DNA from 4 places in the Streptomyces sp. NPDC096132 genome. Region 3 is predicted to be linked to each of the others. Evidence: riboswitches for the same ligand, from Rfam matches in the RefSeq annotation. Region 3 holds a riboswitch; each other region holds the start of a gene.
The links. A riboswitch is a leader RNA that binds a small molecule or an ion and turns the genes downstream of it on or off. The one in region 3 is predicted to bind thiamine pyrophosphate.

Region 1 (3,838 bases), on a different contig from region 3:
ATACGACCCGCCGCACGCCTGGGCCATGCAGGGCGTCGACGGCCCCATCCGCGGGCACGTCCACGGTGAGATCGACCCGCTCGACGACGGCCGCCGCTCCCGCGTGACCATGGAACTCGACTTCGAGGGCAAGGGCATCGGCAAGGTCCTGCTGCCCCTGGTCGTCCGCCACCAGGTCCGCAAGGAGTTGCCGCTCAACGAACGACTGCTGAAGAACCGGCTGGAGCACGGGATGGCGTAGACCGCGTACCGCCGGCGCGAGAGGCGGCGTGGACCGCGCACCCGCCGGGGTCGCTCCGATCGGGTCACCCGATTGGATCTGCGACACTGGTACGGCCATGCCTAAGCCCGGAGAACTCACCTTTGTCGCGCCGCGCGGAGCCAAGAAGCCGCCGCGGCACCTTGCCGATCTCTCGCCCGCCGAGCGGAAGGAAGCGGTCGCGGAGATCGGTGAGAAGCCGTTCCGTGCCAAGCAGCTTTCGCAGCACTACTTCGCGCGGTACGCGCACGACCCGGCGGAGTGGACCGACATCCCCGCCGGGGCGCGGGAGAAGCTGCGGGAGGCGCTGCTTCCCGAGCTGATGACCGTCGTACGGCATCTGTCGACGGACGAGGGCACCACCCGTAAGACGCTGTGGCGGCTGTTCGACGGCACGCTCGTCGAGTCGGTGCTGATGCGGTACCCGGACCGGGTGACGATGTGCATCAGCTCGCAGGCGGGATGCGGGATGAACTGCCCGTTCTGCGCGACCGGGCAGGCGGGGCTGGACCGGAATCTGTCCACCGCCGAGATCGTGCACCAGATCGTCGACGGGATGCGGGCCCTGCGGGACGGGGACGTGCCCGGGGGGCCCGCCCGGCTCTCCAACATCGTCTTCATGGGGATGGGGGAGCCGCTCGCCAACTACAAGCGCGTGGTCGGGGCGATCCGGGCGCTCACCGACCCCGCGCCGGACGGGCTGGGGCTCTCGCAGCGGGGGATCACCGTGTCGACGGTCGGGCTGGTGCCGGCCATCCACCGGTTCGCCGACGAGGGCTTCAAGTGCCGGCTCGCCATCTCGCTGCACGCGCCGGACGACGAGCTGCGCGACACCCTCGTCCCCGTGAACACGCGGTGGAAGGTGCGCGAGGTCCTCGACGCCGGGTTCGAGTACGTGGAGAAGTCCGGACGGCGCCTGTCGATCGAGTACGCGCTCATCCGGGACATCAACGACCAGGCATGGCGTGGGGACCGGCTCGGGCGGCTGCTGCGGGGCAAGCCCGTGCATGTCAACCTCATCCCGCTGAACCCGACTCCCGGCTCCAAGTGGACCGCCTCCCGGCCCGAGGACGAGAAGGCGTTCGTCGAGGCCATCGCGGCGCACGGGGTGCCTGTCACCGTCCGGGACACCCGTGGTCAGGAGATCGACGGTGCCTGTGGTCAGCTCGCGGCCACCGAGAGGTAATCTGGCCAGGCCATCACATCTTCATATTCCGACAGGGGAGCGCCACAGCGCTGAGAGTGCGGCAACCAGGCCGCAGACCCTCTGAACCTCGCCCAGGTCATTCTGGGTAGGAAGTTCGGTCACCGCTCAAGCTGTTGTGCCCCGCCCGGGTCGTCCGGGCGGGGCCGCGTCTCTTCCTGGCCAACCCCAGGAGGACATCCAGTGCACACCAAGACGATCGTGGCCGCGGCCATAGGGCTCGGCCTCGTCACGCTGTCCGCGTGCGGTTCCGGCGACGCGGACGCCGGGGGAGAGGGATCCGGCTCCAAGACCGTCACCCTCGTCAGCCACGACTCGTGGGCCGTCTCCAAGAGCGTGCTCGCCGACTTCGAGAAGGAGTCCGGGTACAAGGTCAAGGTCCTCACGGACGGCGACGCCGGGCAGGCCGTCAACAAGGCCGTCCTCACCAAGGACAACCCGCAGGGCGATGTCTTCTTCGGCGTCGACAACACCCTGCTGTCGCGCGCCCTCGACAACGGCCTGTTCCAGTCGTACGAGGCGAAGGGGCTGGACCAGGTCGGCAGCGAGTACCAGCTCGACTCCGGCAAGCACCGGGTCACACCGATCGACTACGGCGACATCTGCGTCAACTACGACAAGAAGTACTTCGCCGACCACAAGCTGGCCCCGCCCACGTCGTACGACGATCTGGTCAAGCCCGCGTACAAGAACCTCCTCGTCACCGAGAACGCCTCCACGTCCTCGCCCGGCCTCGGCTTTCTGCTCGGTACCGCCGCGCAGTACGGGGATGGGGGCACCTCCCGCTCGAGCGAAGCCGAGAGTGGGGGAGGCTGGGAGGGCTACTGGAAGCAGCTGAAGGCCAACGGTGTGAAGGTGGTCGACGGCTGGGAGCAGGCCTACAACGAGGAGTTCAGCGGATCCGCCGGCGGCAAGAAGGCGGGGGCCGACCGGCCGCTCGTCGTGTCGTACGCCTCCTCGCCGCCCGCCGAGGTGATCTACGGCGACCCCAAGCCGAGCACCGCCCCGACCGGGGTCGCGACCGGCACCTGCTTCCGGCAGATCGAGTTCGCCGGGCTGCTGAGCAACGCGCGCAACAGCGCCGGCGGCAAGGCGCTGATCGACTTCCTGATCACCAAGGAGTTCCAGGAGGACATGCCGCTCAACATGTTCGTCTACCCGGTGCTGAAGGGCGCGAGCGTGCCCGCCGAGTTCACGCAGTACGGGCCCGCCGCCAAGGACCCCGAGACCATGGACCCGGCGAAGATCGCCGACCACCGTGACCAGTGGGTCAAGTCGTGGACCTCGCTCGTACTGAAGTAACCCCCGCGAAGCGGCGGTCCCCAAGCGCGGCGCGGCTCGGGCTCATGGTCCTGCCCGTCGCGTTCTTCGGGATCTTCTTCGCCTACCCCGTCGCCGCGATCGTCGCGCGCGGACTGAAGGTCGACGGGGCGTGGCGGTTCGGGCGGCTGGGGGAGGTGCTGGCCCAGTCCGACATCCGGCACGTGCTGTGGTTCACCACCTGGCAGGCGCTCGCCTCCACCGCGCTCACCCTGCTGGTGGCGCTGCCCGGGGCGTACGTCTTCGCGCGCCTCGAGTTCCCCGGCAAGCAGGTGCTGCGGGCCGTGGTCACCGTGCCGTTCGTGCTGCCGACGGTCGTCGTCGGTACGGCGTTCCTGGCGCTCGTCGGGCGCGGCGGACTCCTGGACGACCTGTGGGGCGTACGGCTGGACACGACCGTGTGGGCGATCCTGCTGGCGCATGTCTTCTTCAACTACGCGGTCGTCGTACGGACGGTGGGCGGGCTGTGGGGCCAGCTCGACCCACGGCAGGAGGAGGCCGCGCGGATGCTGGGCGCGTCCCGCCTGCGGGCCTGGCGCACGGTCACCCTGCCCGCCCTCGGGCCCGCCGTGGCCGCGGCCGCGCTGATGGTCTTCCTCTTCACCTTCACCTCCTTCGGTGTGGTCCAGATCCTCGGCGGACCGACCTTCTCCACCCTCGAAGTGGAGATCTACCGGCAGACCTCCGAGATCTTCGACCTGTCCACGGCGGCCGTCCTGACGATCGTCCAGTTCGTGGCGGTGGGCGCGATCCTCGTCGTACACGCCTGGACCGTACGGCGGCGGGAGACCGCGCTGCGGCTGGTGGACGCGAACCTGACCGCGCGGCGGCCGCGCGGGGCCGGGCAGTGGGCACTGCTGGCCGGGGTGCTCGCGAGCATCGGCGTGCTGCTGGTGCTGCCGCTCGCCGTGCTGGTGCAGCGGTCCCTGGACGCACCGGACTTCGCCTACTACCGGGCGCTGACCAGCGAGGACGGCAATGTCTTCCTGGTCCCGCCGATCGAGGCGATCGGCAACTCGCTGGAGTACGCCCTGGCCGCGACCGTCATCGCGGTG
Region 2 (3,838 bases), on a different contig from region 3:
CATCGGGCGGGTGCCCCATGCCTCGACGGCCGATGTCGATCGCGCGGTGGCCGTCGCCCGGCGGGCCTTCGACGAGGGGCCCTGGCCGCGGCTGTCCCTGGACGAACGGCTCGCGGTCGTCACCCGCATCAAGGACGGGATCGCCCTGCGCCACGAGGAGATCGCCCGCGTGATCTCCTCCGAGAACGGCTCCCCGTACTCCTGGAGCGTCCTCGCGCAGGCCCTCGGCGCGATGATGGTGTGGGACGCGGCGATCACGGTCGCGCGGAACTTCACGTACGAGGAGCGGCGCGACGGTGTGCTCGGGAAGATCCTCGTCCGGCGTGAGCCGGTCGGCGTGGTCGCGGCCGTCGTCCCCTGGAACGTCCCCCAGTTCGTCGCCGCCGCCAAGCTCGCGCCCGCGCTGCTCACCGGCTGCTCGGTGATCCTCAAGCCGTCGCCGGAGTCGCCGCTGGACGCGTACATCCTGGCCGACATCGCGCGGGAGGCCGGGCTGCCCGAGGGGGTGCTGTCCGTCCTCCCGGCGGACCGCGAGGTGAGCGAGTACCTGGTCGGGCACCCCGGTGTCGACAAGGTGTCCTTCACGGGGTCGGTCGCGGCCGGCAGGCGGGTCATGGAAGTGGCCTCACGCAACCTCACGCGCGTGACCCTGGAACTGGGCGGCAAGTCGGCCGCCGTCGTCCTGCCGGACGCGGACCTCGCCACCGCCGTCCCCGGGATCGTCTCCGCCGCCTGGATGAACAACGGACAGGCCTGTGTGGCCCAGACCCGCATCCTCCTGCCGCGTTCGCGCTACGACGAGTTCGCCGACGCCTTCGCCGCCGCGGCGAGCGCCCTCGTCGTCGGCGACCCGCTGGACCCGGCCACCCAGGTGGGCCCGCTGGTGGCCGAGCGGCAGCAGCGCCGCAACCTCGACTACATCCGGATCGGGCAGAAGGAGGGCGCGAAGGTCCTCACCGGCGGGGGCCGTCCGGCGGGCCTGGACCGCGGCTGGTACGTCGAGCCGACGCTCTTCGGCGACGTCGACAACTCCATGCGGATCGCCCGCGAGGAGATCTTCGGCCCGGTGATCTGTCTCCTCCCCTACGGCGACGAGTCCGAGGCGCTGAAGATCGCGAACGACTCCGACTACGGGCTGAGCGGCAGCGTGTGGACGGCGGACGTGGCGCACGGCGTCGAGATCGCCCGGCAGGTCCGTACGGGGACGTACTCCGTCAACACCTTCAGCCTGGACATGCTCGGCCCGTTCGGCGGCTACAAGAACTCTGGGCTCGGGCGGGAGTTCGGACCGGAGGGGTTCGGGGAGTACCTGGAGCACAAGATGATCCATCTGCCGGCCGGCTGGGAGGGCTGAGGCCGCCATGGGGGATCGCTGGCACGTCGAGGTCGACCGCTCCCTCTGCATCGGTTCCGCCCAGTGCGTCCACCACGCCCCGGACGGCTTCCGCCTCGACTCCGCCCGTCAGTCCCACCCGGCCGACCCGGACACGGACGCGAACGAGCGGGTCCTGGCGGCGGCGGAGAGCTGCCCCGTGGAGGCGATCACGGTCACGCTGGTGGGCAGCGGGGAGGCGGTGTTCCCGCCGGAGGACTGAGATCCCCTGGACCCCCTGAGAGAAGGAAAAAATCTTCCCTCAGGGGGGTTCCATCCGCTTCTGTCCGGCTTATCCTGGTATTGGCCTACGAGGCGAGTGAGGGAGTTCGACCGGAGTAGCCGACTTTGGCGAGACGCGAAGGCATCCGCTGAGGCCGACGTCGACGGTCGGGCTGAGAGGCCGGAAAGCAGCAGTAGGGCTGGAAGGCGACCCCCATCACCTGATCCGGGTAATACCGGCGAAGGGAACCCGTCTCGTAGGTTTTCGCATGTCGTGCGCTGCCGTAGCGTGCGGCCATGACCGACCACCGGTACGACGCGGCCGACATCCGGATCATCGAGGGTGGCGAAGCCGTGCGCCGCCTGCCGGGCATGTACTTCGGCGTCGGCCTCGACAGCCCGGAGCTGCCGACGCGCGCGTTCGCCGCGGTCGTGGGCTGGTCCCTGCACCCGGCCACGCGGGTCGCCCCCGTGCACGCCCTGTGCGTCGAGGCGGAGATCCTCGGAGACCTCGCCTTCTCCGTCTCCGACACGGCGTCCGACGCCCTGGGTGAGGACGGAGTGCCGATCATCGGCTTCGGTTCGTTGATCGGCTCCGGCCGTTGGTGCGGCTGGGCCGTGTCCGCCGTGAGCGCGCGTACCGTGGTCGAGGTCTGGCGGGACGGTCGCGGCCTGCGTCAGGAGCTGGCGGGTGACCTGCCGCTCGGGGAGCCGGAGGAGTTCGTACCGCCGGCCGGGGCGGGAACGCGGATGGAGTTCGCGCTCGACGGGGCGTTGCTCGCGCCCGGCGCGGTGATCACCGCCGACCTGGGCTCGCTGGACCTGCACGGGCCGGGGTGCGAGGAGCCGGACGGACCGGTCCGCCTCCGCCTGCGCGACCTGCGGTGATCAGCCCGACGACCGCTGCTCCGGGTCCGTCACGTCGATCAGGCGGCACACCGTTTCGATGTCTATGCGTACCTGGGCGATGGACGCGCGGCCGGAGAGCCAGGTGATCAGGGCCGAGTGCCAGGTGTGCTCGATGACGCGGACCGCCGAGAGCTGTTCGGGGGTGGGGTCGGTCAGGCCCATCGCGTCCAGGATGATCGCCGTCGTCTGACGGGAGACCTGGTCGACCTCGGGGGAGACGCTGCGGTCGGCGAAGGTCAGGGCGCGGACCATGGCGTCGGCCAGGTGCGGCTCGCGCTGCAGGGCGCGGAAGGCGCGCATCAGGGTCTCCGCGACGCGCTCGGCAGGGCGGTCGCCGGACGGGGGCTTCTTCCGCAGCGTGCCGTGCATCTGCTCCAACTGGTCCTGCATGGTGGCCACCAGCAGGTGCACCTTGGAGGGGAAGTAGCGGTAGAGCGTGCCGAGGGCGACCTGCGAGGACTCCGCGACCTCCCGCATCTGCACCGCGTCGAAACCGCCCCGGCTGGCCAGCTGCGCGCTCGTGTGCAGGATGCGCCGGCGGCGGGCCTCCTGCCGCTCCGTGAGGGGGGAGGGTGGGGGTCCCCCCGGTCGAGCGGAGCCGAGACTGGGGGAGGGGCGCTGGGTGGAGTCTTCCGCAGGCATGGGTCCCGTTCCGTGACAGTCGGTGAGGGTCGGTGATCGCACAGCATGACAGGGGGTGCCGGTCGTGGCGTGAATCACCTGATCCACTGCTCCCAGCACTCTTACCTGCCGGTAGATTCAGAGCCTCCCGAACGATCAAGTCTGAAACTTGTTCTAGATTAGCGTCCCGTCGTAGTCTCGCGGGACATCGCAGGCAGAAGGGGGCCCGGAGTGACCGCTGAGGCCAGTCAGGCGGGGTCCCGGCACGACCTCGCGGCCGACGGCGAACGACCGCTCAACATCGCGCTCCTCACCTATAAGGGGAACCCGTTCTGCGGGGGCCAAGGCGTCTACGTACGGCATCTCTCACGGGAGCTGGCCCGCCTCGGCCACCGCGTCGAGGTGATCGGGTCCCAGCCGTATCCGGTGCTCGACGAGGGCCACGACGACCGGCTCTCCCTCACCGAACTGCCCAGCCTCGACCTCTACCGCCAGCCCGACCCCTTCCGCACGCCCGGACGCGACGAGTACCGGGACTGGATCGACGCGCTGGAAGTCGCGACCATGTGGACCGGCGGCTTCCCCGAGCCGCTGACCTTCTCCCTGCGCGCTCGCCGCCATCTGCGCGCCCGCCGCGGCGAGTTCGACGTCGTGCACGACAACCAGACCCTCGGATACGGGCTGTTGGGAGACGTCGGCGCACCCCTCGTCACC
Region 3 (3,838 bases):
TGTCGTCCGTGTTGCCGGTGAGCGCGGCCCAGTCGATGAACCAGGAGCCGAGGAAACCGATCAGCAGCAACGAGATGAGGGTGCCGAGTACGGCGACAGATGTACGGGCCGAGAGGCCATGGCATAGATAGAGGGCGATCAGCATGATGGCGCTCGACCCCACCACGGCCACGAGCAGCGGGTTCGAGCCCTGCAGGATCGCGGGCAGGATGAAGAAGTTCAGGATCAGGAAGCTGGCGGCGAGGGCCACCAGCGCCATGACGCCCCGCAGCCGTCCGACGATCACGACGGCGACCGCGAAGATGAGCGCCAACACGGCCATCGGGACCCGGCGGTTCACATCGGTGACCGAGTACTGCAGGTCCTTCGGCGCCGAGGGCTCGTAGGCGACCACGACCTTCTCGCCCTCGTGCAACTGCCGTGACTGGTCCGGCTGGACGATCTCGGTGAACGTACGGCCCTTGTCGTCGCCGGTGTCCACGCGGATCGTGGCCTTCTTGCAGGTGCCGTTCCCCTGCTGTTCGGCGGAGGAGCCCTCGGCCGTGGAGGTGCCGCCGGTCGAGGTGCCACCGGAGGCGTTCACCGACTGGCAGCTCACGCTCACCACCTTGGTGACCGTGGCCTGTTGGGTCTGCCGGTCGAAGCCGACCCCGGTGCGCTCGTGCGCCGGGGCACCGCCCGGCCACAGCACCACGAGCCCGACCAGGACCGCCGCGGCGAACGGGATGAGGATGGCCGCGATGACCTTGCGCAGATGCTTGGAGACAGGGGCGGCCGGGCCGTGACTGTGGCTGTGCCCATGCGTATGCCCGTGCCCGCCACCCGAACCGGCGCCCTGCCCGCCCCCGGGGACGTCATGGGGTCCGTGCCCGTGCCCGCCGCGGTGAGCGTCACCGGGTCCGTGCCCGTGCCCGCCGCGGTGAGCGTCACCGGGGCCGTGCCCGTGCCCGTGGCCTCCGCCGTCACCCGGCCCGGCTCCCTGAGAGGGGCCCTGGCCGTAAGCCGCACCGTTGCGCTGCTCGTGGGCCCCGGCGTATCCCTCGTCGAAGTCATGCCCGTGATCCCCGACGTATCCGGAACCGTCGCGGTGCCAGTGACCTCCGCCGTATCCCTCACGCGGGGGAGGCGTGTGACCCCTGCCCGGTCCCGGGCCCATCGGGCCGGGGCCGTATCCGGGACCAGGCTCACGGACCTGACTGGCGCCGAAGTCGCGGTCGTCGCCGTGGCCCTGAGCGGGACCGCTTCGAGGAGCGCTCGCAGGAGCACCCAGAGGACCGTGTCCGAGGCCGCCGCCAGGACCGTTTCCCGGACCGTTTCCGGGGCCGCCACTGGCTCCGGGCCTGCGAGGCGGCTCGGGTGGAGGATACGGGGGCTGGTGTGTCGTGGTCACCGCCCGATCATCGCAAGAACGGCAGAGGCCCACTGTTCACCGCGCCACAAATGACGCTAGCGTGGTGCCACCTTTGCACACGCGGGAGCTCGGAGCACCGGGCTGAGAGGGCGCTGACCTCCGTCTTCGCGATGTTTCACGTGGAACGTCACTGAGCCGAGTGATGTTTCACATGAAACGTCGGCAGACGGTAGCCGCTGCGTCGACCGCCGAACCTGTTACCGGGTAATGCCGGCGTAGGGAGTAGGTCTCATGACCAACAAGGACGCACGCACGCCTGCCTCCATTCAGGACGAAAAGTCCCAGGAGGTCGGGAAGTCCATCGGCTGGCACAAGGGGTACGTCGAGGGCACTCGCCCCGACCTGCGCGTGCCGGTCCGCCAGGTGCACCTCACCAACGGGCAGTCGGTCACGCTGTACGACACCTCCGGCCCGTACACCGATCCGCTCGTCGACACGGACGTACGCAGGGGCCTGGCACCGTTGCGTGAGAACTGGATCATCGCTCGCGGTGACACCGAGGAGTACGCGGGCCGTCCCGTCCGTCCCGAGGACGACGGCATCAAGCACACCTCGCCGAGGGGCGGACTGCGCAATCTCGACGCGGTGTTCCCGGGGCGGCCGCGTCTGCCGCGCCGCGGCCGGGACGGCGGGGCGGTCACCCAGCTCGCGTATGCGCGCCGGGGAGAGATCACGCCCGAGATGGAGTTCGTGGCCCTCAGGGAGAACGTTTCCCCCGAGGTGGTCCGCGAGGAGATCGCGGCGGGCCGCGCGGTGTTGCCGGCCAACGTCAACCACCCGGAGATCGAGCCGATGATCATCGGCAAGAGGTTCCTGGTGAAGGTCAACGCCAACATCGGCAACTCGGCGGTCACGTCCTCCATCGAGGAGGAGGTCGAGAAGATGACCTGGGCGACCCGCTGGGGCGCCGACACGGTCATGGACCTCTCCACCGGCCGCAACATCCACACCACCCGTGAGTGGGTGCTGCGCAACTCCCCCGTCCCCATCGGCACGGTGCCGCTGTACCAGGCCCTGGAGAAGGTCGACGGCAAGGCCGAGGAACTGACCTGGGAGATCTACAAGGACACCGTCATCGAGCAGGCCGAGCAGGGCGTGGACTACATGACGGTCCACGCGGGCGTGCGCCTCCCGTATGTCCCGCTCACCGCGGGCCGCAAGACCGGCATCGTCTCGCGCGGCGGCTCGATCATGGCGGCCTGGTGCCTGGCGCACCACAAGGAGTCGTTCCTGTACGAGAACTTCGAGGAACTCTGCGAGATCCTCGCCGCCTACGACGTCACCTACTCGCTGGGCGACGGCCTGCGGCCCGGCTCGATCGCGGACGCCAACGACGAGGCGCAGTTCGCGGAGTTGCGCACGCTCGGGGAACTCAACACGATCGCCAAGCGTTTCAACGTACAGACCATGATCGAGGGCCCGGGCCATGTCCCGATGCACAAGATCAAGGAGAACATCGACCTTCAGCAGGAGATCTGCGATGAAGCTCCGTTCTATACGCTCGGCCCGCTGACGACGGACGTCGCGCCGGCGTACGACCACATCACCTCCGGCATCGGTGCCGCGATGATCGCATGGTGGGGCACGGCCATGCTCTGCTACGTCACGCCCAAGGAACACCTGGGCCTGCCCAACCGTGACGACGTCAAGACCGGCGTCATCACCTACAAGATCGCCGCCCACGCAGCCGACCTCGCCAAGGGGCACCCCGGTGCACAGGAATGGGACGACGCGCTGTCCGACGCCCGCTTCGAGTTCCGCTGGGAGGACCAGTTCAACCTCGCCCTCGACCCGGACACGGCACGGGAGTTCCATGACGAGACCCTGCCGGCCGAGCCCGCGAAGACCGCTCACTTCTGCTCGATGTGCGGGCCGAAGTTCTGCTCGATGAAGATCAGCCAAAGCATCACAGAGCGGTTCGGTGGTGCGGCGGCCGAGGGGGCGTCTCCCGAGGAGGTCGCGGAGGGGATGCTCCAGAAGTCGAAGGAGTTCGCGGCGAGCGGGAACAGGGTGTATCTGCCGCTCGCGGACTGAGGCTCCGGGCGGTGCCCGCGGTCGACTGATCCGGGTACCGCCTGTCGCACTGCTTTCCATGGCAGCGCCGGTTGTCGTATGCCGCCCTTATGGTTCCTCGAAACAGCAGGAGCATGATCGGTGCAGCTCGGGAGGCGTGATGCGGGATGCTGAGCAGACGGTGAAGGTGTCCTTCGCTGAGGGATGGGATCTGGCCTCCCGGACCGTGGTCCACCCGCTCTCGCCCGCCGCGGCCGAAGCACGGGACCGTGTGGGAAAGCCTTATGTGATGGTGCACCGGCTGGAGGGCCGAACCTCACCAGTCGAGGTGCATCTGGTGGCCTGGGGTGAATCCCACGTGGGCGCATGGGCGTACGACGATCAGGGACGGCGGACCAGGGAGGCGGACTGGCG
Region 4 (3,838 bases), on a different contig from region 3:
GCAGGCCTCGGCGAACACCTTCAGGTGCTCCAGTTCCTCGGCGGCCTCCATGCCCTTGTCCCGCAGCTGCACGATGTCGACGCCGCCCGCGAGGACCGCGTCCAGGAACTCCGGGAGGTCACCCTCGCGGGTGCGGGCGTCCGTGCACAGGTAGAGCCGGGCGTCCGCGAGACGGGCGCGGGCGGTGTCGGTCATCGGTGTCCCCCGTTGTGTCGGTACTGGTTGCCTCAGACGGCGAGCGCCTGGGCGCGGCGCTTCACCTCCGTACCGCGATTCTCGCTGAGGGCCTGTGCGGGGGTGCCGGGCAGGCTCTCGTCGGGCGTGAAGAGCCACTCCAGCATCTCTTCGTCGGTGAAGCCGTCGTCCCGCAGGAGCGTCAGGGTGCCGGTGAGGCCCTTGACGACCTTGTCCCCGTCGATGAAGGCGGCGGGGACGTGCAGCGCGCGGTTCTCACCCCGGCGTACGGCGATGAGCTGACCCTCCTTGATCAGCTGCCGGACGCGGATCACGTCGACATCGAGCATCTCCGCGATGTCGGGCACGGTGAGCCAGGCGGGGACGAGAGCATCGGTCTTTGCGTCAATCTCGGTCACGGGGTCAAGGGTAGGCGCATGTCCGGGCGGGCCGCGATGGGTCGTTCTTCGGGTGCGGCGCCGTGGGGGCTGGTCGCGCCCACGCGGCGGAGCCGCTCATGTCACAGCCCCGCGCCCCTAGGGAACCGCGGTCGCGTTCTTCATGGGGCGGGCCGGGTCCGACAGAGCCTCCGGGTCCATGCGGCGTGCTGTCTCGATCAGCTTCCTGCCCTGGGCGAGATCGCGTGGGCGCCCTACCGCCAGTAGAGCCACCAGACGGTCCTCCCGCAGCCAGCAGACGCTCCACGCCGGGCCCGTCGGGTCGCCGCGCCACACCATGCGGTCGGCCACCGCGTGGTGGCCCGCGTACTGGACGAAGCGGCCGAACTGCTCGGACCAGAAGTACGGCACCGGGTCGTAGACCACCGGGGGCTCGTCCGTGGCCGCGCCGAGGATGTTCGCGGCGACCGTGCGCGGGCCCTGGAGGGCGTTGTCCCAGTGGTGGACGAGGAGCCGTTCGCCGTAGCGGCCCGAGGGGAAGGAGGCGCAGTCGCCGACCGCGTACACGTCCGGCACCGAGGTGCGCAGCCGGTTGTCGGCCACGACCTCGCGGTGCGCGCCCAGCTCGACGCCGGAGCCGGCCAGCCAGGCGGTGGCGGGGCGGGCGCCGATGCCGACCACGACGGCGCCGGCGGGCAGCCGGGAGCCGTCGTCGAGGACGACCGCGCCGGACTCGACACGCTCCACGCGCGCGTGGGTGCGCAAAGCGGTGCCGCTGTCGGCGTACCAGGAGGCCATCGGGGCGGCGACCTCGGCCGGCAGGGCGCCGGCGAGGGGCCGGTCGGCGGCCTCCACGACGGTCACCGCGCAGCCGGCCTCGCGCGCGGCGGTGGCGAACTCGGCGCCGATCCAGCCGGCCCCGACGACCACGATGTCGTGCTGCCGGGCGAGCACGGGCCGCAGCCGTTCGGCGTCGTCCAGCGTGCGCAGCAGATGGACGCCGGGCACGCCCTCGGCGCCCGGCAGCCGGATCGGTTCGGCGCCGGTGGCGAGGACGAGGACGTCGTACGGGACGGGCCCGGCCTCGGTGTCCACCTCGTGGACGGCGGGGCGCAGGCCCAGCACCTCGCGGCCGAGCAGCAGTTCGATGCCGAGGCTCTCGAAGTCGACGTCGAAGGCGGAGCCCTCGGCCTTGCCGAGCAGGACGGCCTTGGAGAGCGGGGGCCGGTCGTAGGGCTGGTGGGGCTCGGCGCCGATCAGCGTCACGGTGCCGTCGAAGCCCTGTTCGCGCAGGGCGACCGCGGTCTGCACCCCGGCCATGCCCGCACCGACGACGACCACGCGCCGCCCCGCCCGACCGTCTGGTTCCCGCCTCTGCTCACTCACCTGATCACCATAGACAACTGACGATTTGTCAGTCAGCCGTCGTGCGCCGTGACCTGCTCCACAACGCTCGTACCGCTGCCCTCCTGCGACTCCCAGGCCCAGGTCTCCTCCAGCCGCACCCGCCCTCCCCCAGAGCCGAAAGCCTGGGAGGTACCCCCAGACAGTTCGACGACGGTCGAGACACAGTGCCCCGAGGACGTCGTGCCGTCGTGCTTGAGCTGGACGTACCGGAAGTCGAGCCGGTCCCCCTCCCGGGTACCCACGAGATGTCCTCGTACGACGTCGCCGCCCGCGTAGTCCGCCCAGATCACGCCGTCCCGCTCGTGGTAGGTGAAGCGGGTGCGGGTGCCGACCTGACCCGGGGCCTGGTCGGCGACGGGGGCGAGGACGAGACCGTCGAGCGAGCGCGGCATGACGAAAGGCTCCCTTTACAGAGGCGCGGAACCACGGGCTAGGGTGTGGCCAACGTAGAGCACTCGCGGGAGCCCGGACGCACCGGGCTGAGAGGGAGGCTGGCCGGCCTCCGACCGTACGAACCTGATCCGGGTCATGCCGGCGAAGGGAGGGGCTGGACGCCCATGTCGCGTACACGTACATCCGACGTCCTGGTCGTGGGGGGCGGGATCATCGGGCTCGTCACGGCGTGGCGGGCCGCACAGCGCGGGTTCGCCACGGCGGTGGTGGACCCCGAGCCGGGCGGCGGGGCCGCGCGCGTGGCGGCCGGGATGCTGGCCGCCGTCACCGAACTGCACCACGGCGAACAGACCCTGCTCGGCCTGAACCTCGCCTCCGCCCGCCGTTATCCGGACTTCGCGGCCGAGCTGACGGAGGTCACCGGGCTGGACCTCGGCTATCGCCGGTGCGGCACGCTCGCGGTCGCGCTGGACGCCGACGACCGCGCCCATCTGCGGGACCTGCACGCGCTGCAGGCGCGGTCGGGGCTGGAGTCGGAGTGGCTCACCGGACGGGAGTGCCGGCGCCTGGAGCCGATGCTCGCGCCCGGCGTACGGGGCGGGCTGCGGGTGGACGGCGATCACCAGGTCGACCCCCGGCGGCTGGCCGACGCGCTCGTCGCCGCCTGCGAGCGGGCGGGTGTGGTCTTCCACCGCGCCTGGGCCGAGCGGCTGTCCGTCGTGGGCCGGCGGGCCGCGGGGGTCGTGACGGGTGACGGTACGGCCCTGGGGGCGGGGCAGGTGGTGCTCGCGGCGGGGAGCCTCAGCGGGCGGCTGGCGGGCGTCCCGGAGGACGTGCTGCCCCCGGTGCGGCCGGTGAAGGGGCAGGTGCTGCGGCTGACGGTGCCGCCCGGGTACGGGCCGTTCCTGAGCCGTACCGTGCGGGCCGTCGTGCGCGGCAGCCAGGTGTACCTGGTGCCGCGGGAGAACGGCGAGCTGGTCGTGGGCGCGACGAGCGAGGAGCTGGGCTGGGACACGACGGTGACGGCGGGGGGCGTGTACGAGCTGCTGCGCGACGCCCACGAGCTGGTGCCCGGGATCACGGAACTGCCGTTGACGGAGACGCACGCGGGACTGCGGCCGGGCTCCCCCGACAACGCGCCGCTGCTCGGGCCGACGGAGCTGGACGGGCTGCTGCTGGCCACCGGGCACTACCGCAACGGGGTGCTGCTGACACCGGTGACCGGCGACGCGCTGGCGCACGCCCTGGCCACCGGTGAACTTCCCGACGAGGCCCGTCCCTTCACGCCCCGGCGCTTCGGTGCCGCGTCCCTCCTGGAGCAGCCCGCATGAACATCTCGGTGAACGGGGAGCGGCGGGCGGTCGCTCCCGGTACGGCCCTCGACAGCGTCGTACGCTCCCTGACGCCGGCGCCCACCGGGGTGGCCGCCGCGCTGAACGAGACGGTCGTCCCGCGCGCGGAGTGGT

Region 1: linked by a shared signal. The riboswitch ahead of ACIRF9_RS34430 (thiamine ABC transporter substrate binding subunit) and the one ahead of thiC (phosphomethylpyrimidine synthase ThiC) in region 3 are both predicted to bind thiamine pyrophosphate.
Region 2: linked by a shared signal. The riboswitch ahead of ACIRF9_RS07595 (hypothetical protein) and the one ahead of thiC (phosphomethylpyrimidine synthase ThiC) in region 3 are both predicted to bind thiamine pyrophosphate.
Region 4: linked by a shared signal. The riboswitch ahead of thiO (glycine oxidase ThiO) and the one ahead of thiC (phosphomethylpyrimidine synthase ThiC) in region 3 are both predicted to bind thiamine pyrophosphate.

The regions. Positions count from the first base shown of each region.
Region 1 is NZ_JBIWGA010000017.1:171,394-175,231, reverse strand. Features, by position in the region: gene ACIRF9_RS34440 (SRPBCC family protein) at 1-241, shown strand, start outside; gene rlmN (23S rRNA (adenine(2503)-C(2))-methyltransferase RlmN) at 339-1,445, shown strand; TPP riboswitch at 1,469-1,576, shown strand; gene ACIRF9_RS34430 (thiamine ABC transporter substrate binding subunit) at 1,647-2,765, shown strand; gene ACIRF9_RS34425 (ABC transporter permease) at 2,741-3,838, shown strand, end outside.
Region 2 is NZ_JBIWGA010000002.1:708,650-712,487, reverse strand. Features, by position in the region: gene ACIRF9_RS07605 (aldehyde dehydrogenase) at 1-1,354, shown strand, start outside; gene ACIRF9_RS07600 (ferredoxin) at 1,362-1,595, shown strand; TPP riboswitch at 1,684-1,859, shown strand; gene ACIRF9_RS07595 (hypothetical protein) at 1,892-2,482, shown strand; gene ACIRF9_RS07590 (TetR family transcriptional regulator) at 2,483-3,145, opposite strand; gene ACIRF9_RS07585 (glycosyltransferase family 4 protein) at 3,356-3,838, shown strand, end outside.
Region 3 is NZ_JBIWGA010000014.1:256,784-260,621, reverse strand. Features, by position in the region: gene ACIRF9_RS31085 (YibE/F family protein) at 1-1,156, opposite strand, end outside; TPP riboswitch at 1,462-1,650, shown strand; gene thiC (phosphomethylpyrimidine synthase ThiC) at 1,643-3,445, shown strand; gene ACIRF9_RS31075 (DUF4241 domain-containing protein) at 3,585-3,838, shown strand, end outside.
Region 4 is NZ_JBIWGA010000002.1:442,184-446,021, forward strand. Features, by position in the region: gene thiE (thiamine phosphate synthase) at 1-195, opposite strand, end outside; gene ACIRF9_RS06370 (Rv2175c family DNA-binding protein) at 228-593, opposite strand; gene ACIRF9_RS06375 (NAD(P)/FAD-dependent oxidoreductase) at 711-1,958, opposite strand; gene ACIRF9_RS06380 (hypothetical protein) at 1,991-2,371, opposite strand; TPP riboswitch at 2,427-2,539, shown strand; gene thiO (glycine oxidase ThiO) at 2,537-3,703, shown strand; gene thiS (sulfur carrier protein ThiS) at 3,700-3,838, shown strand, end outside.